2 regions of the Propionivibrio pelophilus DSM 12018 genome follow, and region 2 is predicted to be linked to the other one. Evidence: predicted binding sites of a transcription regulator. Region 2 holds the regulator's gene; the other holds the start of a gene.
What was found. Region 2 encodes LexA, which represses DNA repair genes until DNA is damaged. Its sites were predicted from a motif close to ACTGTATNTANATACAGT; they were not measured.
Positions count from the first base shown of each region.

Region 1: the regulator LexA is predicted to act here: its motif matches at 9,826-9,843, upstream of recA (recombinase RecA).

Region 1 covers NZ_JCANUT010000022.1:28,201-39,857, forward strand. The annotation lists gene rsmB (16S rRNA (cytosine(967)-C(5))-methyltransferase RsmB) at 1-702, opposite strand, end outside; gene BO74_RS10850 (pteridine reductase) at 837-1,574, shown strand; gene ttcA (tRNA 2-thiocytidine(32) synthetase TtcA) at 1,632-2,516, shown strand; gene BO74_RS10860 (FHA domain-containing protein) at 3,027-3,575, shown strand; gene BO74_RS10865 (PsiF family protein) at 3,659-3,982, opposite strand; gene hprK (HPr(Ser) kinase/phosphatase) at 4,032-4,967, opposite strand; gene ptsN (PTS IIA-like nitrogen regulatory protein PtsN) at 4,988-5,434, opposite strand; gene hpf (ribosome hibernation-promoting factor, HPF/YfiA family) at 5,540-5,866, opposite strand; gene BO74_RS10885 (RNA polymerase factor sigma-54) at 5,989-7,413, opposite strand; gene lptB (LPS export ABC transporter ATP-binding protein) at 7,508-8,254, opposite strand; gene recX (recombination regulator RecX) at 8,276-8,725, opposite strand; gene recA (recombinase RecA) at 8,732-9,751, opposite strand; gene BO74_RS10905 (CinA family protein) at 9,867-10,391, opposite strand; gene BO74_RS10910 (phosphatidylglycerophosphatase A family protein) at 10,388-10,891, opposite strand; gene thiL (thiamine-phosphate kinase) at 10,878-11,657, opposite strand, start outside.
Region 2 covers NZ_JCANUT010000007.1:5,564-17,220, reverse strand. The annotation lists gene nuoL (NADH-quinone oxidoreductase subunit L) at 1-146, shown strand, start outside; gene BO74_RS05360 (NADH-quinone oxidoreductase subunit M) at 170-1,651, shown strand; gene nuoN (NADH-quinone oxidoreductase subunit NuoN) at 1,679-3,163, shown strand; gene BO74_RS05350 (NUDIX domain-containing protein) at 3,230-3,799, shown strand; gene lexA (transcriptional repressor LexA) at 3,927-4,529, shown strand; gene BO74_RS05340 (ankyrin repeat domain-containing protein) at 4,556-5,224, opposite strand; gene pyrG (CTP synthase) at 5,423-7,057, shown strand; gene kdsA (3-deoxy-8-phosphooctulonate synthase) at 7,054-7,917, shown strand; gene eno (phosphopyruvate hydratase) at 7,943-9,226, shown strand; gene ftsB (cell division protein FtsB) at 9,301-9,621, shown strand; gene BO74_RS05315 (SIMPL domain-containing protein) at 9,649-10,329, opposite strand; gene BO74_RS05310 (peroxiredoxin) at 10,533-11,003, shown strand; gene BO74_RS05305 (FKBP-type peptidyl-prolyl cis-trans isomerase) at 11,000-11,491, shown strand.

The DNA of each region.
Region 1 (11,657 bases), on a different contig from region 2:
CAGACCCGCCAGCCGTTCACGATAATCTTCCACCGAACAGCGACGTCGATTGACCCGCAAGGTCATCGGCGGGGGCGTGTTTCCCGCTGCCACGATATCCTGCCATCCATCGCGATAAGTTCGCCGCAGGCGGGCCAGCCACCACGGAGGAAACCAGTAGCGCGCCACCTCGTCCTGCTTCGCGGCGGCCAACAGGCTCTCGCGCTGCCGCACAAAATTGCGCAGCACGCCGTTCACCACCCCCTTCAATCCGCCGCCAGCCAATTCGCCCGCCGCGGCAACGGCCTGGTCAACGACCATCGGCGCCGCCTCCGGGCGAGTATCCACGCGATACAGGGCGGCCAGCAGCAAAGCCTGCGTTTCCGCATGCGTCAGCGGCCGTGACATCAACCGTCCGAGAAGAAAGTCGCCCCAACCGTAGCGGCGCAATACGCCGTAAGCAAGATCCTGTGCGGCAGCCCGGGCCGCCGATGGTTCTTCGGCCAGAAGACTCAGGGCGTCATTAAGACTCCTCCCGGCATGAACGGAGGCAAGGACGCGTGCGCCCAGCAGCAGGCTGTAACCGAGGGAATCGCGCGCGAGACGGGAGGTGGCGGCAGTGTCGGCCGGACTGGCGGCCGGCGACCCCCGCCCATCCGGACGCCGGACACGGACGATACGTTTGCCGGAGGCCGGCGACGAAGGAATCGAAGAAGAGGGCAAAAGCGGAACCAAATAATCGTTTGTTTTTCGGAGTTTAGCATGGGCACTCCGGCGACTACCGCAATGACCACGCACCATCCCGAATCCGCTAGAATTTTGTCCGCATCGGTATGTTGTGCTTTGGAGAATGAACTGTGATCGGTAAAACGGTATTGATTACCGGAGCGGCCAAACGGGTCGGCCGTTCGATCGCCCGCGAACTGCACGACGCTGGGGCGAATATTGCGGTGCACTACCGCGCCGCCCGTGAAGCTGCAACCGAGCTGGTCGCCGAATTCAATGACATCCGGCCTGGTTCGGCCTGGTGCCTGCATGCGGATTTGCTCGACACAACTGCGCTGTCGACGCTGGTCGATCAAACGGTAGACCACTTCGGCCGCCTCGATGCGCTGGTCAATAACGCCTCGAGCTTTTTCGCCACGCCCCTCGGAGAAATCGACGAGGCCGCCTGGGCCGACCTGATCGGCAGCAATCTCAAGGCCCCCTTGTTTCTCACGCAAGCCGCCGCGCCCCACTTGCGTCGGGCTCGGGGCGCCGTAGTCAACATCACCGACATCCATGCCGAGAGGCCGCTGGCCGGTTACCCGCTCTACTGTGCAGCCAAGGCCGGCTTGCTCGGCCTGACCCGTGCGCTGGCCATCGAACTGGCGCCGGAGGTTCGCGTCAACGCTGTCGCGCCCGGTCCGATTCTTTGGCCCGAAGACGGCGCCTTCGACAGCGAGGCACGCGCACGGATCGAGGAGCATACATTGCTCGGCCACGCCGGCAGCCCGCAGGATATTGCGCGTACCGTACGTTTCCTGTTCAATGACGCCCCCTACGTCACGGGGCAGGTCATCAATGTCGATGGCGGGCGCACGGCACATCTGTAGCCGCCCGACCAGCCCCATACAACCCTCCAACCCCGCATCACCCCCAACAGAGGTCCGGTGGAAACATCAAAGAACATTCAGCGCCTTAAGCGGCGCCTCGAGAGCGATACCGGCAAGGCCATCGCTGATTACAACATGATCGAGGCCGGCGACACGGTCATGGTCTGCATTTCCGGCGGCAAGGACTCTTTCGCCATGCTGTCGATCCTGATGGCGCTACAGCAGCGCGCGCCCGTCGATTTCCGCCTGATCGCCATGAACCTGGACCAGAAGCAACCCGGTTTTCCCGCCGACGTGCTGCCACGCTATCTGTCCGGTCTTGGAATCGACTATCGCATCGTCGAGCAGGACACCTACTCGATCGTCAAGGAGAAGATCCCCGAGGGGAAAACGACCTGCTCGCTCTGCTCGCGGCTCCGGCGCGGAGTCATTTACCGCACAGCCAAGGAACTCGGTGCCAACAAGATCGCCTTGGGGCATCATCGCGACGACATCGTCCACACCTTGTTGCTCAACATGCTGTTCGGAGGCAAGCTCAAGGCGATGCCGCCCAAGCTGGTCACCGATGACGGCGCGCATATCGTCATCCGCCCGCTGGCCTACTGTAGCGAGGAGGACATCGCACGTTACGCTCGCGGCGTGCAGTTCCCGATCATCCCCTGCAACCTCTGTGGTTCCCAGAACAACCTGCAACGGCAAAAGATCCGCGAAATGATGGCCGGCTGGGATAGTCGTTTTCCGGGCCGGACGGAATCGGTGTTCTCCGCGCTACAAAACATCGTGCCCTCACATCTCGCCGACAATTCATTTTTTGACTTCAAGGGATTGCAACTCGGCCAGGATGTTCCAGACACGGACGGGGGCGATATCGCGTTCGACGAACCGCAACTCGATGCATCCCCGACAAGTCAAACAATTTCAATGGAGTCGCTACGCGGCTAGCGCGGAGCCGATATGCTTTTGCTATGATTCGAAGCAAGGGCATTGCCGGAGCCTTACAAGTCACAACGAATGACAAATGCAACCATCGCTCGACACAGGTAGCTCCAGACAACTGGCGTTATGTTTTTGGCATCCACTAAAAGAATGACAAACGCAAATTCTGCCCCTCCCCTTCGGGTTGTTCTCATTGCCGGTATCTCGTGTAGCGCGCGTCTGTACGAGAAACTGGGCAGCAGCGAGGCGATCCGCGCTGTCGACCGTTGCGTTAAGCGGATCGAGCGGTCGGTAGACGCCTGGAAAGGGCGTATCGTCCAGGCAGACAGCAACGAGGTTCTAGCCGCATTCGATGGGGCAGACGCTGCAATCCAGGCGGCGATCGACATGCAACAAAGAGTCGCTGATCTCCCCCCCGTTTCGGGAGTCAAGGTCGCCATCCGCGTTGGGCTATCAGGAGACAGCACGCCGGCGGAAAGTAGCGCGGCCCCACGCGACCTAGTCAAGGAAGCGGCCATGTTCGCCGGTCTCGCCAAGCCGACACAAATCCTCGCCAGTGAGAAATTCCGCCAGTTCGTGTCCCCATCGCTCGCTGCCCATCTCACAAATGGAGGTCATCTGCCGGAAAGCGAAACGACTGATTCAGTTCTCGAGGTTATCGCGTCGCCCTCTCCGGCAAGAGGAGAATCGGAACACGCTGAAAGAGATCCGGACGAAGACATTGTTAGTGTCGGGAGCGCCAGCCACTCCCTTTCACTGAGGTACCGTGACGACACGATCCTCCTCAATGAAGCCAAACGGATCGTCCATGCCGGTCGGGACGCAGGCAGCGACATTGTCCTTCGGGACCGTCGTGCATCTCGACATCACGCCACAATCGAGCGAAGAGACGACTGCGTCGTCCTCGTCGACCGGAGCACCAACGGTTCCTACGTAACTGTGGGTGGAACCCCCGAAGTATTTGTTCGCCGCAGCGAGTTCATTTTGCATGCCGCGGGACGCATTGCGTTTGCATCTTCTTCGACCGCTCCCGGGGCGGATATCGTCGAATTCCGGTTGACCTGACGGTCAGTTCAAAGGAATACCAAGCGGCGGATCTCCGGGAGCCGAAACGAGGACTCCCGGGATTCTCATCCGCGCAAGGCAGCTTACTTGGCGGCCTTGAGGCACTCGCTCATGAAACTCTTGCGCTCATCACCCTTGAGCGCCTTTTTTCCCGCCTCCGCGTTGCACGCCCCCATCCGGTCCTGCTGCGCGGAGGGCGCAGCCTTGGCTTTGGAGGACAGGCACTCGCTCATGAACTTTTTGCGCTCGTCGCCTTTCAGCGCCTTCTTCCCGGCTTCGGCATTGCAGTTTTTCATCTTTTCCTGCTGAGCCAGTTGGGCTGGTGAGGGCGCTTTCTTGGTTTGTTCCGCAGCAACAACACCGGTTGCCGAAAGCATCAACGCGGTCAGGACAATCATGACTTTCATTATTCACTCCCTGAAAGGATGGTTATTCGAGCCATGACTATTACCCATTTTAGATATTTCCGTCAAGAACAGCCTGCTGCTGACGATTGATGAACTCGCTCATGCTATCGATACCGCGCAGTTGCAGGATGCAATTGCGCACAGCCGCCTCCAGAAGAACGGCCAGATTTCGTCCAGGTGCAACATGGAAGCACACCTTGCGAACCGGAATACCCAAAATTTCCTGCGACTGGGAATCAAGCGGCAATCTCGGGAAGTCCTCGCCCGGTACGTTTCTCTGCAAATGCACGATCAGTTTGAGCTTCATTTTGCGCCGGGCTGCGGTTTCCCCGAAGATCGTGCGGATGTTGAGCAAGCCGAGGCCACGCACTTCCAGATAGTCCTTGAGCATTCCGGGGCAGCGACCTTCGATCGTTGTCGGAGCCGTGCGCGCAAGTTCAACAACATCGTCGGCAACGAGGCCGTGTCCACGCGAAACCAGCTCCAGGGCCAATTCACTCTTTCCGATTCCGGACTCGCCGGTAATCAGCACCCCCATCCCGAAAACATCCATGAACACGCCGTGCGCAGAAACGGTATCGGCAAATCGACGGGCCAGGTAGATATGCAGCAGATCGATGACCGCGGAGCAGGCCTTCGGGCTCTTGAACAAAGGCGTCCCGGTTTTTTCGCAGATCTCAGGCAAACCTGGCATCGGCTCGAGATCGTCAGCGATGATCAAGGCCGGCGGTTCACACGCCATCAAATCGTCGATCTGCCGGTGCCAGCGATCCATGCCGGCACGCCCTGCCCAGTTCTGCTCGGCTTTGCCGATAACCTGCACGCGGTGGCTATAAATCAGATTGAGGTGGCCGACAACGTCCGGCCCATAGGTTTCCATGTCCTTGAGCTCGACATGGCGCTCGACCCCCACGGCGGCGACCCAGGTCAGTTTCAGTTTTTCCAGGTGATCCTGATAAAGCTGGGTAATGCTCAATTTGCGGATGGATAGCATTCTTGGCACCTTCAGGTAGCGAATGTCTGCCGTACCGCTTCCGCATCCGCGGCCGAGGACAAGGCTTCTCGGCAGGAACGATCGGAAAAGCGCTCGGCCAGCTCGGAAAGGATCTGCAGATGCTGCTCGGTTGCTTGTTCGGGAACGAGCAACACAAACAACAACGAAACAGGCTCACCGTCCGGCGAGTCGAAGGGGATCGGCGAGACCAGCCGAATAAACGCCCCACAGGCTTCCTTCAGGCCCTTGATACGTCCATGCGGAATAGCGATGCCCCGCCCGAGGCCAGTCGACCCGAGTTTCTCGCGCGAAAAGAGGCTATCGAACACCGCGCTGCGGGCAATACCCTGATTATTTTCAAAAACAAGCCCCGCGTGTTCGAAAACACGCTTCTTGCTGCTCGCCTCCAAATCCAGAACGATGTTTTCGAGGGGAAGTAACTGGCTGATCTGGCTCATGGTAATGCTGTCGACGCGCCCGAGAAAAAACGGAAGGGCTAGGGGAAAACAATAAAAGGCGGATTTGGCCGCCTCAACGACCAAATCCGCCTGACAAGGGTAACGTTATTCGACGACGCTTTGCTGGCTCAACTTCTCGCCACGATGATGGTCCTGCAACTTCTGCTTATACTTCTGAACCTGACGGTCCAGCTTGTCGGCCAGAATGTCAATGGCAGCGTAAAGATCCTCATCGATCGACTCGACGTAGATGTCCTTGCCGGCCAGATGCACCGTAACCTCGGCTTTCTGCTTCAGCTTTTCCACCGACAAGATCACGCTCACATCGATAACATGATCGAAATGACGTGTAACCCGCTCGAGCTTGCCGGTAACGTAGTCACGCAACGCCGGGGTAATTTCGAGATGGTGTCCACTGATTTGCAGGTTCATGGTGTAGCTCCTTTCAAGAGGATAGCCGCCAGAGCGACTTTCTAAACCCCTCTCGCCAATTTGCGCGAGAGAGACAGGGGTAAGGGTAGCATGTCATCGTCAGACACAGAACAGCGGCCTCGCTAGATCGTCTTGCGCAGTTTAACGGGGGGAATATTCAGCGATTCCCTGTATTTGGCGATCGTCCGCCGGGCAACAACAATCCCCTGCTGCCCGAGAAGGTCGGCGATCTGGCTGTCCGAAAGCGGCTTTTTTGCATCTTCCGCACCGACCAGTTGCTTTATCAGTGCGCGAATGGCCGTCGCCGAGCACGCCCCCCCCGCTTCCGTCGCCACATGACTGCCGAAGAAATACTTCAGTTCGAAGATGCCACGCGGCGTCGCCATGTATTTTTGCGTTGTCACCCGGGATACCGTCGACTCGTGCAAACCGAGTGTCTCGGCGATTTCCCTGAGCACCAGCGGCCGCATGGCAACTTCGCCATGATCGAAAAACTGGCGCTGACGGTCGACGATGGACTGCGCCACGCGCAGAATCGTGTCAAAGCGCTGCTGAACATTCTTGATCAGCCAGCGGGCCTCCTGTAATTGCCCCGACAACCCCGAGCCACGCTGCCGCGAGAGGATCTGGGCATACAGGCTGTTGATGCGCAAGCGCGGATAGGCATCCGAATTGATGTTGACCGTCCATTGGCCACGAACCTTGCGCACGACCACATCCGGGGTGATATAGCGCGCATCGGGCGCGGCGTAGCTAGCCCCGGGACGAGGATTGAGGCTGCGTATCAGGAACTGCGCTTCACGCAGCTGGTCATCATCGCACTCCGTGAGCTTCCTGAGCCGGGCGAAATCCCGTCCGGCAAGGAGGTCGAGATGATTGCGTACGATTGCCAGAGCCAAGCGCTGCGTCTCGTCCACGGGGAGCGCATTCAGTTGCAGCACCAGGCATTCTTGCGCACTTCTCGCGCCTACGCCCGTCGGGTCGAAGTTCTGGAGGTGTTTCAACGCAATCTGCAACTCTTCCGGCTCGATCTCGAGCTCAGGTGGCAGAGCTTCAACCAATTCGTCCAGCGACTGGGTCAGATAGCCATCATCGTCCAGCGCGTCGATCAGGCATTGAACAAGCGTGCGGTCGCGCGCAGGCAAGTTCATCAGGCCCAGTTGCCAGGAGAGGTGCTCACGCAGGGAAGTGGTCGCGGCCTGAACGTCCTGATAGTCACCGTCGTCGTCATCGAAAGATCCCGACGTGCTGGCGTAATTTCCTTCCGCCGCATCACCAAGCCAGCTATCCTCATCTTTCGAATCGGGCATGCTCGGCGTTTCCGGTTCTTCAGCCTTCCTGTCCTCGCTTGCAGCATCTTGACCGGACTCCGGGGGAGCCGCGGAATAGTTTTCGTCCTCGCGCTCGAGTAGGGGATTTTCCTGCAGATACTTCTCGAGTTCCTGTTCAAGCTCAAGCGTCGACAGCTGCAGCAACTTGATCGATTGCTGGAGTTGCGGCGTCAGCGCCAGGTGCTGCGTTAGCTTGAGCTGGAGAGATGGCTTCATGTTGGGAACAGGGCGGCAAGAAACTGCATGCTCGGCACACCGCTATTACAGACAATTTTTTGACGAAACGGTCGAGCCGGTATCAGAGGCGAGATCACAGGCGGAAATTCTCGCCAAGATAGACCTTACGTACGTTTTCATTATAAATGATTTCATCTGGCCGGCCAGCCGCCAGCACCCCGCCCTCGTTGAGGATATAGGCGTGATCGCAAATCCCAAGCGTCTCGCGCACGTTATGGTCGGTGATCAGCACGCCGATGTTGCGTTCCTTGAGGAAGCGGATGATTTTCTGGATATCCAACACGGCGATCGGGTCGACCCCGGCAAACGGCTCGTCGAGCAGAATGAAGCGCGGATCGGTAGACAACGCCCGCGCGATTTCCACCCGCCGCCGCTCGCCGCCGGACAGCGAGGCCGCCGAGCTGTTGCGGATATGGCTGATATGAAGCTCTTCCAGCAACTGCTCGGCGCGATGTTCGACTTCTTCACGTGGCAGCTTGCGTAGTTCAAGCACCGCCTTGATGTTCTCGACGACCGTCAGCTTGCGGAACACCGAGGCTTCCTGGGGAAGATAGGACACCCCGAGCTTGGCACGCTGGTGGATGGGCAAGTGGGTAATCTTTCTATCATTCAGATAAACATCGCCTCCATCGCAGGCCACGAGACCAACCACCATGTAGAAACAGGTCGTTTTCCCCGCACCATTCGGCCCCAGCAATCCGACGACCTCACCGCTACGCACTTCGAGCGAGACATCCTCGACGACGGTCCGCTTCTTGTAGCGTTTCTTGAGGTTACGCGTGGATAGCTTGCTGCTTTCGCCCAAGTTGTTTTCGGACATCAGATTGTTTTCGGACATCTCTTATTGATCGCCTTCGTAATCACCACGCAACAAACGGCGAATGATATCCCCGGAGAATCCGCGGCGCACCATGAAATTAGCCTGGCGCGCGCGTTCGGACGCATCAACGGGAGGCATGTCCGCGCCGAATTTACGCTGCCAGACTTGCCGTGCTCGCGAAAACTCGTCGTCCAACGCCGCCAGGGCCTGATCAACGGCGCCGGCATCGACTCCCGTTGCGCGCAGTTCCTGAATCAGCCTGGCATTGCCATAACGCGCACTGCGCACATTCACCCGCATTTCCGCGTATCGCTCGTCGGAGAGCAAACGGCGGCACTCGAGATCGTCAAGAAGGGCATCGAGCACCTCGGACGACTCCGCGTGCGGAGCAAGCTTACGGGCCAACTCGGCGCGTGCGTATTCACGCCGGGCGAGCAGTCGTAAGGCGCGCTCGCGCAACGTGCCGCTCATTTCTACTTAATCGGCAGCCGCCGTCGCGCGCGGCGAGGGAACGTTCACAGCCAGTCGTATCTTCGCCTCGATCTCTGCGGCGATATCGGGATTGGCGCGCAGAAATTCCCGTGCGTTGTCCTTGCCCTGTCCGATCTTCTCGCCGTTGTAGGCATACCAAGAGCCGGATTTCTCTACGAGCTTGTGCGCCACGCCCAACTCGATGATTTCCCCTTCGCGCGAGATGCCTTCCCCATAGAGAATGTCGAAGATCGCCTCGCGGAACGGCGGCGAAACCTTGTTTTTGACGACCTTTACCTTGGTTTCGTTACCGATCACTTCGTCGCTCTTCTTGATTCCGCCGATACGGCGAATATCCAGACGAACGGAAGCATAGAACTTCAGTGCGTTGCCGCCGGTCGTCGTTTCCGGACTGCCGAACATGACGCCGATCTTCATCCGGATCTGGTTGATGAAGATGACCAGCGTATTGGTCCGGTTGATGTTCCCCGTAAGCTTGCGCAGCGCCTGACTCATCAGGCGGGCATGCAGCCCTGGCAACGAATCGCCCATCTCCCCTTCGATTTCCGCCCGAGGCACCAGCGCTGCAACCGAGTCGATCACCACCACATCAACGCTGCCTGAACGTACCAGCATATCGGCGATTTCCAGCGCCTGCTCACCGGTATCGGGTTGGGAGATGAGCAGATCATCGAGTTTGACGCCAAGCTTCTGGGCGTAGGACGGATCAAGCGCGTGTTCCGCATCGATGAACGCCGCGGTACCGCCAAGCTTCTGCATTTCGGCCACCACCTGAAGTGTGAGCGTGGTCTTGCCGGACGACTCAGGCCCGTAGATCTCGACAACCCGGCCGCGCGGCAGCCCGCCGACCCCGAGGGCGATATCGAGTCCGAGTGATCCGGTAGACACCACCTGCAAATCCTTTTCGACGCTGCCCTCGCCCATTTTCATGATCGAGCCCTTGCCGAACTGCTTCTCGATCTGGGCCAATGCGGCGGCCAGTGCCTTTGCCTTGTTGTCGTCCATTGCGCTTCCTTATGAAATTGCGTGGGATTATCTCATTTTCGGTCGCCGCGAACAGTGACAGGACGGCACCAAATACTGTAATTATATACAGTAGTTCTATCTGACAGTGAACGTCTCAGGCAAGCCGGTTAGCCCAGCCATCCTCACGGAGGCGAGCGAGAAGGCCGGTCAGCGCGTACCGTACCGACTGAGCCCGTACCGCTTCCCGATTTCCCTTGAAATGGCACGTTTCGGTTGCCATGCGTCCGTCGGAACCCGCCCAGGAAAAGCACACGGTCCCGACCGGCTTCGCCACGGAACCACCTGTTGGCCCGGCGACACCGGTAATGGCAAGCGACCACTGGGCACGACTGCGAATCAACGCACCCTGTGCCATCGCCACCGCCACGGGTTCGCTTACCGCACCGTGCTCCGCCAACACCACGCCCGGAACCCCGAGCATTTCCGTCTTGGAGTCGTTGGAATAGGTGACGAAGCCGCGATCGAACCAGTCCGAACTACCCGCGATCGCAGTCATGCACTGGGCGACCCACCCCCCGGTACATGATTCGGCCGTAGAGAGTTTTTCGCCGCTCGCCAGCAGGCGCTCGCCAAGCTGTGCGGCAAGCGCTTCCAGCGATTTTTGATCGACATCCGTCATGCAAGGAACCTCGCCAGCAGAAACTGTCCGGAAAGCAACACGAGAACCGTATAACCAGCGGCGCACAGATCGTCCATCATCACGCCGAATCCGGTCTTGACGTGCTCGTCGAAATAGCGTGCCGGCTGCGGCTTGAAGATATCGAAGAACCGGAAGCCGCCAAATGCCGCCACCTGCCAGAGCCACCCGGCGGGACAGAAGAAAAGCACCAGCCAGAAGGGGACAATCTCGTCCCAGACGATGCTGCCATGATCCACCACACCGAGGTCTTCACCGGTACGCTGAACCACCAGAACCCCGAGAAAGAAACACGCGAGGAGGAAGCCGAGCAACTCGACGCCACCCAGCATGGCTCGCAAAAGCGGAAACGAGAGCCAAGCGAAAAGAGTCCCGACCGTACCGGGCGCAACAGGCGACAGGCCGCTGCCGAATCCGCAGGCAATCAGGTGAGCCGGATGCGAGAAGAGAAATCGCAACGAGGGGGCGCTACGCGGCTTCATCGGCCCCGAAATGATCGAAGCCCATCTTGCCGACCCGGACCGTCCTGCCTGCTTCGTCCAACAGGCGGACCTCGCCTCTGCCCGTTGCCGCACCAATCGTGCCGATGCGCCACAGCGGCAGCCCGATTTCCTCCGCCAGTTCGTGCAGGGCTTCGCGCTTGTCGGCGCCGGCGGTGAACACCAACTCGTAGTCATCGCCCCCCGCCAACTGGCACTGGCGCGCCAGGAGGGTATCGACCCCCTCCGGCAATCCGGGCAGTTGCGCAACATAGACGTTCGCGTCGACGGCCGAGCGTTCGACGATATGCCCCAGATCCGCCAGCAGCCCGTCGGAGACATCGATCGCTGCCTGCGCGAGCCCACTCTGTCGTAACGCCAGGCCCAACTCGACGCGCGGCAGCGGCTGTTGCAGGAGGTTGATACAGGTCTCCGCCAATTCGCCGGACAGCATCGTCCGTTGCTGCAGATGCGCCAACCCCAGTGCCGCCATCCCGGGCCGACCGGAAACCCAGATGTCGTCGCCGGGGCGGGCGAGATCGCGGCGCAAGGCCTCGCCGGAGGGCACCTCACCGATTGCAGTCACGCAAAGGCAAAGCGGTCCGCGCGTCGTGTCGCCGCCGACAAGATCGACGCCGTAACGTCGCGCGCAGTCGAAAAAGCCGTCCGCAAAGGCGGCAATCCAGGCTTCGTCGGCAGCGGGCAGACTACCGGCAAGCAGCGCCCAACGGGGCATCGCCCCCATAGCCGCAAGATCCGATACATTGAC
Region 2 (11,657 bases):
GCCTTGTCGTCGGCGGGGCGGTACGCGTTGTCGGTTTGATTTCGACGCTTCTGCGCTTGTTCCAGACCGGCCACATTTACCACTATGCCTTCACGATGATTTTTGGGGTTTGCGCGCTCCTTTCTTTCTGGCTGTTGCGCGCCTGAACTGAATAACGACTGGGAACAATATGTCAGGATTTCCGCTTCTTTCGTTAGCCATCTGGGTGCCGATTTGCTCTGGGCTTGTCATCTTATTGACAGGGTCGGACAGGAATGCGCCGTTTGCGCGCATGCTCGCCTTACTTGGAGCCGCCGCCGGTTTTATCGTCACCTTGCCTCTGTATTCCGGATTCGATATAGCGACACCGGCGATGCAGTTCGTCGAATTGTCTCCTTGGATAAGTCGTTTCAATATCAACTATCACTTGGGCGTTGATGGCATATCGATGCTTTTCGTGATTTTGAACAGTTTCATCACAATTATTGTCATCCTGGCTGGTTGGAAAGTCATTGAGAGCAAGGTCTCTCAATACAATGCGGGTTTTCTGATCATGTCCGGCCTGCTCAATGGGATCTTCTCATCGCTTGATGCGATGTTGTTCTATGTCTTTTTTGAAGCATCGTTGATTCCGCTCTACATCATTATCGGAGTTTGGGGTGGGCCCCGCAGGGTCTACGCTGCGTTCAAGTTTTTCCTTTTCACCCTGATGGGGTCGCTGCTGTTTCTTGTCGCACTGATTTATCTTTTCCTCAATTCAGGAAGCTTCGCGATTCAGGATTGGCACCAACTGCCTTTGTCTTTGGGCGAGCAAAAGTGGATTTTCCTCGCGTTCCTGGCGGCGTTTGCGGTCAAAGTCCCGATGTGGCCGGTTCATACGTGGTTGCCCGACGCTCACGTTGAGGCGCCGACGGGAGGTTCCATCGTCTTGGCGGCTATCGCGTTGAAACTGGGGGCGTATGGATTCCTCCGCTTCTCGTTACCCATCGCGCCCGATGCGTCGCATGAGTTCTCGGGGTTGATTGTCGCGTTGTCCTTGATTGCTGTGGTTTATATTGGCTTTGTTGCGCTGGTTCAGGTCGACATGAAAAAGCTCGTAGCCTATTCGTCGATCGCGCACATGGGCTTTGTCACACTCGGCTTCTTTATTTTCAGTCCATTGGGTGTGGAAGGTGCGCTTGTACAGATGGTGTCACATGGCTTTGTTGCCGGAGCGATGTTTTACTGTATCGGCGTTATGTACGATCGGGTACATTCTCGAATGATTGCCGACTACGGTGGTGTGGTAAATACGATGCCGAAGTTTGCTGCCTTCTTCCTGCTTTTTGCCATGGCCAATGCAGGTCTGCCCGCGACCTCCGGCTTCGTCGGCGAATTCATGGTTATCTTGGCAGCGGTCAAGTTCAATTTCTGGATTGCGTTCGCTGCAGCCTCTACGATGATCCTCGGGGCGGCTTATACGCTTTGGATGTACAAGCGCGTGGTTTTTGGGGTAGTTGGCAACCACCATGTTGCTGAATTGACCGATATTACTTTGCGCGAGTTTTTGGTTCTTTCCTTGCTAGCCCTCGGGGCGCTTGGTATGGGCCTTTATCCAAAACCATTCACGGATGTTATGCACAGTTCGGTAAATGAATTGTTGCATCATGTCTCCGTAAGCAAGATCCAATAATTGGTATTCGCTATGACGCTTGCCGAAATGCAATTTGTGTTGCCCGACCTGCGCATTGCCAGCGCTGAAATTTTCATGCTGGCTATGGCCTGTCTGATTTTGATTGTCGACCTCTTCGTGAAGGATAAGAAGAGAACGATCGTATACGCCCTGACCCAGTTGTCGCTTGTGGGCGCCGCTGCTGTCACCGTGGCTGTGAATACAGGGCAGATTTCATACACCTTCAGCAACATGTTTGTCAGCGATGCAATGAGCGGAACGCTGAAACTCATGATTTATCTGAGCGTGTTGGCCGGTCATTTCTATTCGCGGACATACGTTCTGGATCGCCCGCATATGTCCAAGGGTGAATTCTACGTGTTGAGCCTGTTTGCTACCGTAGGGATGATGGTTATGGTGTCTGCTAACCATTTCCTTGCTATTTATATCGGTATCGAACTGTTGTCATTGTCCCTGTACGCGATGGTTGCGATGAATCGAGATTCGATTCAGGCAACTGAAGCCTCGATGAAGTATTTCGTTCTGGGTGCTTTGGCGTCCGGTCTCCTGCTTTATGGCATGTCGATGGTTTACGGCGCAACGGGGACGCTCGAAATTTCTGCGCTTTCGGCCGGTTTGCTCGCGGGGCAGGGGAACGGGATCATTCTCGCGTTTGGGCTTGTATTCCTTGTTTCAGGTATTGCTTTCAAACTAGGGGTCGTGCCATTCCACATGTGGATTCCTGACGTTTATCACGGAGCCCCTACGGCAGTCACTCTGTTCATAGCCACCGCGCCTAAATTGGCTGCTTTTGCTGTTGTGATTCGCACGCTGGTAAATGGGCTTATTGTTGCATCGCATGATTGGCAGTTGATGCTGCTTGTTCTTTCCGTACTGTCGATGGCAGTCGGAAACTTTGCCGCTGTTGCACAAACGAACATCAAGCGTATGCTGGCTTATTCCGCTATCTCTCACATGGGCTTCATGTTGCTCGGAATGGCTACAGGGGTCATCGGAGGGGATGTTCGGTATATCGTCAATGCATACAGTTCGTCGATGTTTTATGTTGTGACCTATGTGCTTTCCAGCCTTGGGGCATTCGGGACTATTCTCCTTCTCTCACGTGCAGGGTTCGAAGCTCAGGAAATCAGCGATTTTGCCGGGCTGAACAAGCGCAATTCGTGGTATGCGGCCATCATGATGATGATGATGTTTTCTATGGCCGGGATCCCGTTCTTTGTCGGTTTTTTCGCAAAATTCTCGGTGTTGCAGGCCGTCGTGGCTGCTGGCCACCTGTGGCTGGCGCTAGCTGCGGTATTTTTCTCGCTTGTCGGAGCGTATTACTATCTTCGTATCGTAAAGGTCATGTATTTCGATCCGCCCGCAGATAACACGCCGATCAGGGCACCGGCCGAGGTAAAGCTGTTAATGTCGGCTAACGGTCTTGCGGTTGCTCTGATTGGAATCGCGCCGAACGCGTTGATGATGCTCTGTGCGACGAGTCTGAACAACTCTATTTCGTTCTTCAGATAATCTTTGCCACTTGTTTTCTACCAGCGCCCCGCTAGATCGGGGCGCTTTTTATTTTGGGGCAGCCAGATGAAATTCGATCAGGAATCCGATTTGCATCTACGTGAGACAGCAATGGAAAGCGCCGAGGTGTTCCGCGGGAAGCTTCTTGATGTAAGACTCGATCAGGTGCGCTTGCCGAGTGGTGGTGTTTCAACACGCGAATATATTCGACATCAAGGTGCCGTCGTGGTGATCCCTGTACTCGACAACGGAGAATTGATTTTCGAACGCCAGTTCCGTTATCCGGTTGGGGAGGTATTCATCGAATTTCCTGCCGGGAAGATTGATCCTGGCGAGTCCATCGAAGAGACTGGACGGCGAGAACTCCTAGAAGAGACTGGTTTTGTCGCACGCAGTTGGCGGTATTTGGGGGTTCTGCATCCCTGTGTCGGCTATTCAAATGAACGAATCGAGGTATTCCTGGCGCGTGATTTGATTCTTCAGGGGGGGCAGCAACTCGATCATGGCGAGCATCTCGACGTATTCAGCATGCGTTTGAATGATGCTATCGAGGCAGTTCGTTCTGGGGCGATTACTGACGCGAAGACTATTTCAGCGATTTTCTGGGCGGAAAAGGTGCTCCTTCACGATTGGTGAATAGAAAAGGCCTCGGTGGAAATCTCCGGGCGTATTCGCTGGGCGATCTGGTATTATTTTTTTACTGTATTTATATACAGTGGTAGTGCGCCCGCGCTAATAAAGCGATAGGTTCCCGGAGACACAGATGGCAAAGATTACATCGCGGCAACAGGAAATTCTCGAGTTCATACAGAATTCAATAGAAGTACTGGGTGCGCCCCCGACCAGGGCAGAAATTGCAAATGCGTTTGGATTTTCATCCAATAACGCTGCAGAGGAGCATCTCAAAGCTTTGGCAAAAAAAGGCGTGATCATACTTGAGCCAGGGGCCGCCCGTGGTATTCGATTGGTCGAGCAACTCGGACTTCCGTTGATCGGCAACGTTGCAGCAGGTAGTCCGATTTTTGCTCTGGAAAATGTTCAGGCGCGTTATGCGCTCGATTCCACCTTGTTCAGTCCTAAAGCAGATTTCCTGCTTCGAGTGCGGGGACTGTCAATGATGAACGCGGGTATTTTCGACGGTGACCTGGTAGCCGTACATCGTTGCTGTGAGGCGCGAAACGGGCAGGTGGTCGTCGCCCGGATGGATGACGAAGTTACGGTCAAACGTTTTCGGAGCCATGGGAGTTATGTCGAACTGGTCGCTGAAAATCCGGATTTTCCGCCGATCATAATTGATGTCAGTAAGCAGCCGCTCGAAATCGAGGGCGTGGTCGTAGGGCTGATCCGCTGCAGCGAAGGAATATAACTAACGGGCCGTCGAGTCCAGAAGTCTTAAGGCGGAGAGACTTTTCTGGGCGTCATCTGCTCTAGTACCGAAGTCGTCTGGGGGTGGTAGTTTTTCTTAGCGTAATGCAGAGGGGTTTTTCCGTCGACATCTTTTTGACTAGGGTTGGACCCTTGCTCGATCAGGAATCTTGTCAGTCGGGGTTGTCCGGTTGCGGCTGAAAGGTGGAGTGCAGTCTGGCCGGTTTCTGTTTGGGCATGGATATCCGCTTTTTTTCCCAGAAGCAATTGCACGCTCTGCCGCCCCCCGGAAATGACTGAGGCATGTAGCGGGGTCATCCCGATGTGGTCTCTTGCATCGATTTCTGCACCGTTTGAAATAAGAAATTCGATGGTTTTTGTGCGTCCGTAAAACGCGGCGAGATGAAGAGGGGTTCGATCGAGCGCGTCTTTGCTGTTGATGTTTACACCGGCAGCAACAATTCGCTGTATTTCCTTGAAATCGCCGCGAATGACCGCGTTAGACAAGGCGGGTTCGGCAATCGGAAAATTCTCATTCATTACCAGCGGTTCTGTTGTCGGGGAGGGCGTGACTTTCTTGTCACATCCTGCGGCAAGCAGAATGAACGTGGCGGCAACCCCAATCGTCCAGCAGGACAGGGGCGAAAAGGCGGGTTTGATGCGGGTGTGGGTCATGGAATGAGTGATACGGCTCATGACTTGTTGGCTACAGCTGCCGGAGAAAAGGAATGATTCTATCTTGGGGGCGGCTCGTGTTCATCGAAAATAGCGCCAGTGATTGTCTGGTCATGGTTAGCCGATCGCTCATTTTGCGATTAAGTGCTGAATTGTCCAAGCTTATCGTCGTCGAGCGTTTTCGGCTACAATTCTAATTTCCCGCTGCATATCTTTCTCATGACCAAATACGTTTTTGTCACAGGCGGTGTGGTGTCCTCGTTGGGCAAGGGCATTGCTGCTGCCTCTCTGGGGGCGATCCTGGAATCCCGCGGTATCAAGATCACCCATTTAAAGCTCGATCCCTATATCAACGTTGATCCTGGAACGATGAGTCCGTTCCAGCATGGAGAGGTCTTCGTTACCGAAGATGGCGCCGAGACCGATCTCGATCTTGGACATTACGAACGCTTTACCAGTGCAAAAATGGGAAAGCGCAATAATTTCACCACCGGCCAGATTTACGAAACCGTAATCAAGAAAGAGCGACGCGGGGAGTATCTCGGCAAGACGGTGCAGGTGATCCCGCATATCACTGACGAGATCAAGGCGCATATTCGTCGAGGCGCCGAAGGCGCGGAGGTCGCGATCGTCGAGGTTGGTGGTACTGTCGGCGACATTGAGTCGCTTCCTTTCCTCGAAGCGATCCGCCAGATGGGCCTCCAGGAAGGCCGGGGTAACGCCTGTTATATTCACCTGACGTTGTTGCCCTATATTCCGACGGCCGGAGAGCTTAAAACCAAGCCAACGCAACATTCTGTCAAGGAATTGCGGGAGATAGGCATCCAGCCGGACGTTCTTTTGTGCCGTGCGGATCGCCCGATTCCAGAGGACGAAAAAGCGAAGATCGGGCTTTTCTGCAATGTGCAGCGTGAAGCCGTGATCGAGTGTCTGGACGCCGACTCGATATACAAGATCCCGTCGATGTTGCATGACCAGATGCTCGACGAGATCGTTTGTCACAAGCTGAATATCCTGGCGCGCGCGGCGGACCTGTCTGTCTGGAAAAGTATCGTACACGCCATGGAGAATCCCGAGCACAAGGTCAATGTTGCCTTTGTCGGCAAATATGTCGACCTGACTGAGTCGTACAAATCTCTTACGGAGGCGCTGGTTCACGCCGGGATCTATTCGCACAGCAAGGTCAAGGTCCACTATATCGATTCGGAAGAGATCGAGACCAAGGGGTGCTCCGTGCTCAAAGGCATGAATGCCATCCTCGTTCCCGGCGGATTCGGCCGGCGCGGAACGGAAGGCAAGATCGCCGCGGTTCGTTATGCTCGAGAAAACAAGATTCCTTACCTTGGCATTTGTCTGGGCATGCAACTCGCGGTTGTCGAATATGCCCGTGACGTGGCTGGTATGGAGGGTGCGCACAGTACGGAATTCGACAAGAACTCGCCGTATCCGGTTATTGGTCTGATCACCGAATGGCAGGATGTTTCGGGGAGACTGGAAAAGCGTGACGAGAACTCCGATCTGGGTGGCACGATGCGACTGGGAGGGCAGGTTTGCAAGTTGTCTGAAGGAACCCTGGCGCGCGAAATTTACGGCAGGGCTGAAATTGTCGAGCGTCATCGTCACCGTTACGAAGTGAACAATCAGTTGCTTGTCGAACTTGAGGCGAAAGGGTTGGTGGTCTCCGGACGGGCGCCGGGGACGGACCTCTGTGAAATGATCGAACTGCCGAAGACTGAGCATCCATGGTTTGTCGGATGTCAGTTTCATCCGGAATTCACCTCCTCTCCCCGGCACGGCCACCCGCTATTCACCTCCTTCGTCAAAGCCGCAATCGCTGCTCAGGCCAAAGCATGAAGCTCTGTGGCTTTGAAATCGGGCTGGATAAGCCGTTATTCCTGATCGCAGGGCCTTGCACGGCAGAATCGGTCGATTTGTGTGTCGAGGTGGCCGGGACGATGAAGGCGATCTGTTCCAGGCTCGGTGTCCCGTACGTCTTCAAGGCGTCTTACGACAAGGCAAACCGCAGTTCCGGAATTTCGGCGCGTGGCCCTGGACTGGGCGCAGGGTTAAGATTGCTGGACGAGGTTCGTCGTCAGACTGGTGTTTTCGTTCTGACCGATGTTCACACCGAAGACGAGGTGGCTGACGTTGCTGCTGTCGTTGATGTTTTGCAGACGCCCGCTTTCCTTTGCCGGCAGACGGATTTCATTCACGCGGTGGCGGCGAGCGGCAAACCGGTCAACATCAAGAAAGGGCAGTTTCTCGCCCCCGGAGATATGAAGAACGTTGTCGCGAAAGCACGCGAGGCCAACGGCGGTGCTGACAACCTGATGGTTTGCGAGCGCGGCGCCTCCTTCGGGTATAACAATCTCGTTTCGGATATGCGGAGCCTGGCAATCATGCGCGAAACAGGCTGTCCGGTTGTCTTTGACGCGACGCATTCGGTTCAATTGCCCGGCGGGCAGGGGAGCGTGTCTGGAGGGCAGCGTGAGTTCGTCCCCGTTCTTTCTCGCGCAGCGGTGGCCGCCGGTATTTCCGGTCTTTTCATGGAGACCCATCCGTGTCCCGAAAAGGCGCTTTCGGATGGGCCGAACAGTTGGCCGCTCGCCCGGATGGAGAGTCTGTTGACTACTTTGGTAGAGCTTGACCGGGTGGTGAAGAAGGCGGGATTCGAAGAGTTGAGGTTGTCTGGAGAGCCTTCCAGGGCTGCGTGATAACAGTTGAAGAGAAGGAATTAACATGAGTTCTGTCGTTGATGTCGTAGCTCGCGAAATACTCGATTCACGCGGTAATCCCACGGTCGAGTGCGACGTTTTGCTCGAATCCGGTGTCATGGGCCGCGCAGCCGTGCCCTCGGGTGCTTCCACCGGGTCGCGAGAGGCGATTGAGTTGCGTGATGGCGATGTGGCCCGGTATAACGGCAAGGGGGTGACCCAGGCTGTGGAAAACGTCAATACGGAAATCGCCGAGGCAATCATCGGGCTTGATGCGCAGGAACAGGCGTTCATTGATCAAACGCTCATCCAGCTGGATGGGACTGAAAACAAGTCCCGCCTCGGGGCGAACGCCATCCTGGCCGTGTCGATGGCGGTGGCCAAGGCCGCTGCCGAGGAATCTGGGTTGCCGCTGTACCGTTACTTCGGTGGATCAGGGCCGATGCAGATGCCGGTGCCGATGATGAATATCATCAACGGTGGTGAGCATGCGAACAACAGTCTGGATTTCCAGGAATTCATGATTCTTCCGGTCAGCCAAGGATCTTTCCGAGAAGCCCTGCGTTGCGGTTCGGAGGTATTCCACGCCCTGAAAAAATTGCTCGACAAGAAGGGCTTTTCGACCGCGGTGGGGGATGAAGGAGGTTTTGCTCCCAATCTGGCAAGCCATTCCGAAGCGCTCCAACTCATCGTGCAGGCTATCGAGGCTGCCGGTTATTTCCCGGGCGAGGATGTGCTGATCGGTCTGGACTGCGCGGCCTCCGAGTTCTTCAAGGACGGCAAATACGTTCTCTCCGGGGAGGGCATCGAACTCACCGCAGAGCAGTTCACCGATTATCTGGCCAATCTGGTTGATCAGTTCCCGATCGTATCGATCGAGGATGGTATGGCTGAGGGCGATTGGGATGGCTGGAGGTTGCTTACCGAGCGTCTTGGCGAGAAGGTTCAGATCGTCGGAGACGACGTTTTCGTGACCAACACGCGTATCTTCAAGGAAGGCATAAAGCAGGGGATTGCCAATTCGATTCTGATCAAGATCAATCAGATCGGAACACTGTCGGAAACCTTCGCTGCAATCGAGATGGCCAAGCGTGCGGGGTATACGGCTGTTATTTCGCATCGATCCGGGGAAACCGAAGACAGTACCATTGCTGACATCGCCGTGGGGATGAACGCACTGCAGATCAAGACGGGTTCCCTCTCGCGTTCTGATCGCATCGCGAAATACAACCAGCTGCTGAGGATCGAGGAAGATCTGGGCGATACTGCCGGTTATCCCGGCGTTGACGCCTTTTATAACCTCAGATAGAAGGGCAGCTGATGAACTGGAGCGGGGGAGGCTTTTCCGCTCCGGTTCGTCATCATTCTCTCCCGGCATAATCTATGCGCTGGTTATCCCTTGCCCTGCTCGCTTTGCTCGTGCTCTTGCAGTATCCCCTATGGCTCGGCAAGGGAGGGTGGCTGAAGGTTTGGGACGTGGACCGGCAACTCCAGGAACAGAAAGAGTCGAATCGCAAGCTTGAAATCCGCAATGCCGGCCTTGACGCGGAGGTGCGGGATCTCAAACAGGGGTATGACGCGATCGAGGAGCGTGCGCGTTTCGAACTGGGGATGATTCGCCAGGATGAGATCTTCGTCCAGGTTCCCGACAGACCACTTGCTCCACGGCGGGAGAGCGAGGCTGGCCAGGCTGGTGGTCGCTGAGCAGAACGTCTCGCAAATGGGCGGTTGTTACTCTATCGCGATCTTCCCGGATGCCGAGACGACAACCTGTGACTCGCCGGCTTCCATTGGCATGGGAGCGGCTTCCAGTGACATTGATCGAGCAGCACGCATGATCGGTTGTGGCATGTGGCCCGTGGTGCTGATCGCTAACTGTTTAATGCTATAGCCTTTTCCGAGTTGCTCGGCGAGGATTCTGGCCCGCTCCCGGAACAAGGCGATGGCGTCGAGCATGGCTTCATTCTCTGCTTTCCGTCGGGTCTCTGGCGATGGTGAGGCAACCAGGCTTGTGACGGCGAGTGATGTCTGAAGTTTGCCAAGCAACAGGGAAAACTCGGTTGTGTCGGACGATTCCAGAACGATATTCGAACGCATGCGCCAAGAGTCGATCTTCCCCTGTTTGGAATAGCCGGGATACGTCGTCGTGTTGCCGGTTTTGACCTTGACGTTCGGAAACGCCTTTGCTGTTTTCAACGCGTCGGCCACGGCCTGATTGATGTGTGCGGAAAGATCACCGGGAGAAGTGCCACTTGCTTCGGCCGAGACAGTCGCCTGCATCAGGTCATTGCTTGCGGGGCGAGAGGCTTCGGACGACAGTTCGACGACGAGGGGATCTGCGGCAGAGACGGGGCTGGATACGGCGAGGAATGCTGCAGCAACGACCGGTGTGAAGATCGACATTCGTGTCATGGCGCCTCCTGATTAAATCGAATTATTCCTCTCGACCGTTGTCTGGTCTTCGAAGAGCAGAAACGGATCGTCGGAAAAGACGTTTTCATTCTACCGTGCTTGATCTAGTGTTTAATTGTCGGGCGCGTCAGGAAGCTTGGTACAATCCGGCCCACTTGATCGTTCCCAGGGCGACAAGCAGGTTTTAAAGGAGAGGAGGCAACATGCTGAAAGTTGGACAAACGGCACCGATGTTCGCGCTCCCCAATGAAGACATGGATACCGTCGATCTTGCCGGCTATCGCGGCAAGAATCATGTTGTCCTGTTCTTCTACCCGAGAGATGACACGCCGACATGCACCCTTGAAGCGACGGATTTTTCCGATCACGAGGATGAGTTTTCGCGCCAGGGCTGTGTCGTTTTCGGGATCAGCCGGGATGATTGCATCAAGCACGCCGAGTTTCGTGACAAGCACGGGATCTCGGTTTCGCTGCTCTCTGACCCGGACGCCGTTGCATGCAAGCGGTACGGCGTGTGGCAATTGAAGGAAGTCGACGGCATAAAAAAGCACGGTATTGTCCGTTCGACGTTCATTATCGACAAACAGGGTGTGCTCCGTTTCGTGCTGTATGGAGTCAATGCCAAAGGCCATGCGCTTGAAGTCCTGCGCGCGGTGAAGGAAATCAATTCATGACTATGCAAGTTGTAAAGAATACCGTTGTTACTCTCGACTACAGCGTCACGGATCCCGAGGGAGAACTTGTTGACGCCGGAAAGGAGCCGCTGGTTTATCTGCATGGAGGGTACGACGACATCTTCCCGATGATCGAGGAGGCGCTTCAGGAGAAGAAAGTCGGCGAGTCCGTCGTCGTCAAGATGCAACCTGACGATGCCTTCGGCGAGTATGACGCGGAACTCATCCAGATCGAACCGCGCAGCGCGTTTCCCAAGGAATTGCAGATCGGGATGCAGTTCGAGGGGCTGCCCGAAGGGGGCGACGAAGACGAGGTGACCATTTATCGCGTTACCGAAATTGCCGACGATCGCGTCGTCCTTGACGGAAACCATCCGTTGGCCGGGATGGCACTCGTTTTTACCTGTACGGTGACGGCCGTGCGTCCGGCGAGTGCAGAAGAAATCGCCCATGGGCATATCCACGATGGGGAATGCGAGCACGAGTAAGGCAGCGATTGCTCTCCTGATCAACGAAAATGCAGCCGGGCGGCTGCATTTTTTTCGACTGATTCGACTGAAATGAGCGGGTGCCCCCGAGGGGGCACCGATGCTCGTGCTACGTGCTGCTTCAAGAGGAGCGTTCAGGTACGAACTGCGGTGGTGGCGAATCGTT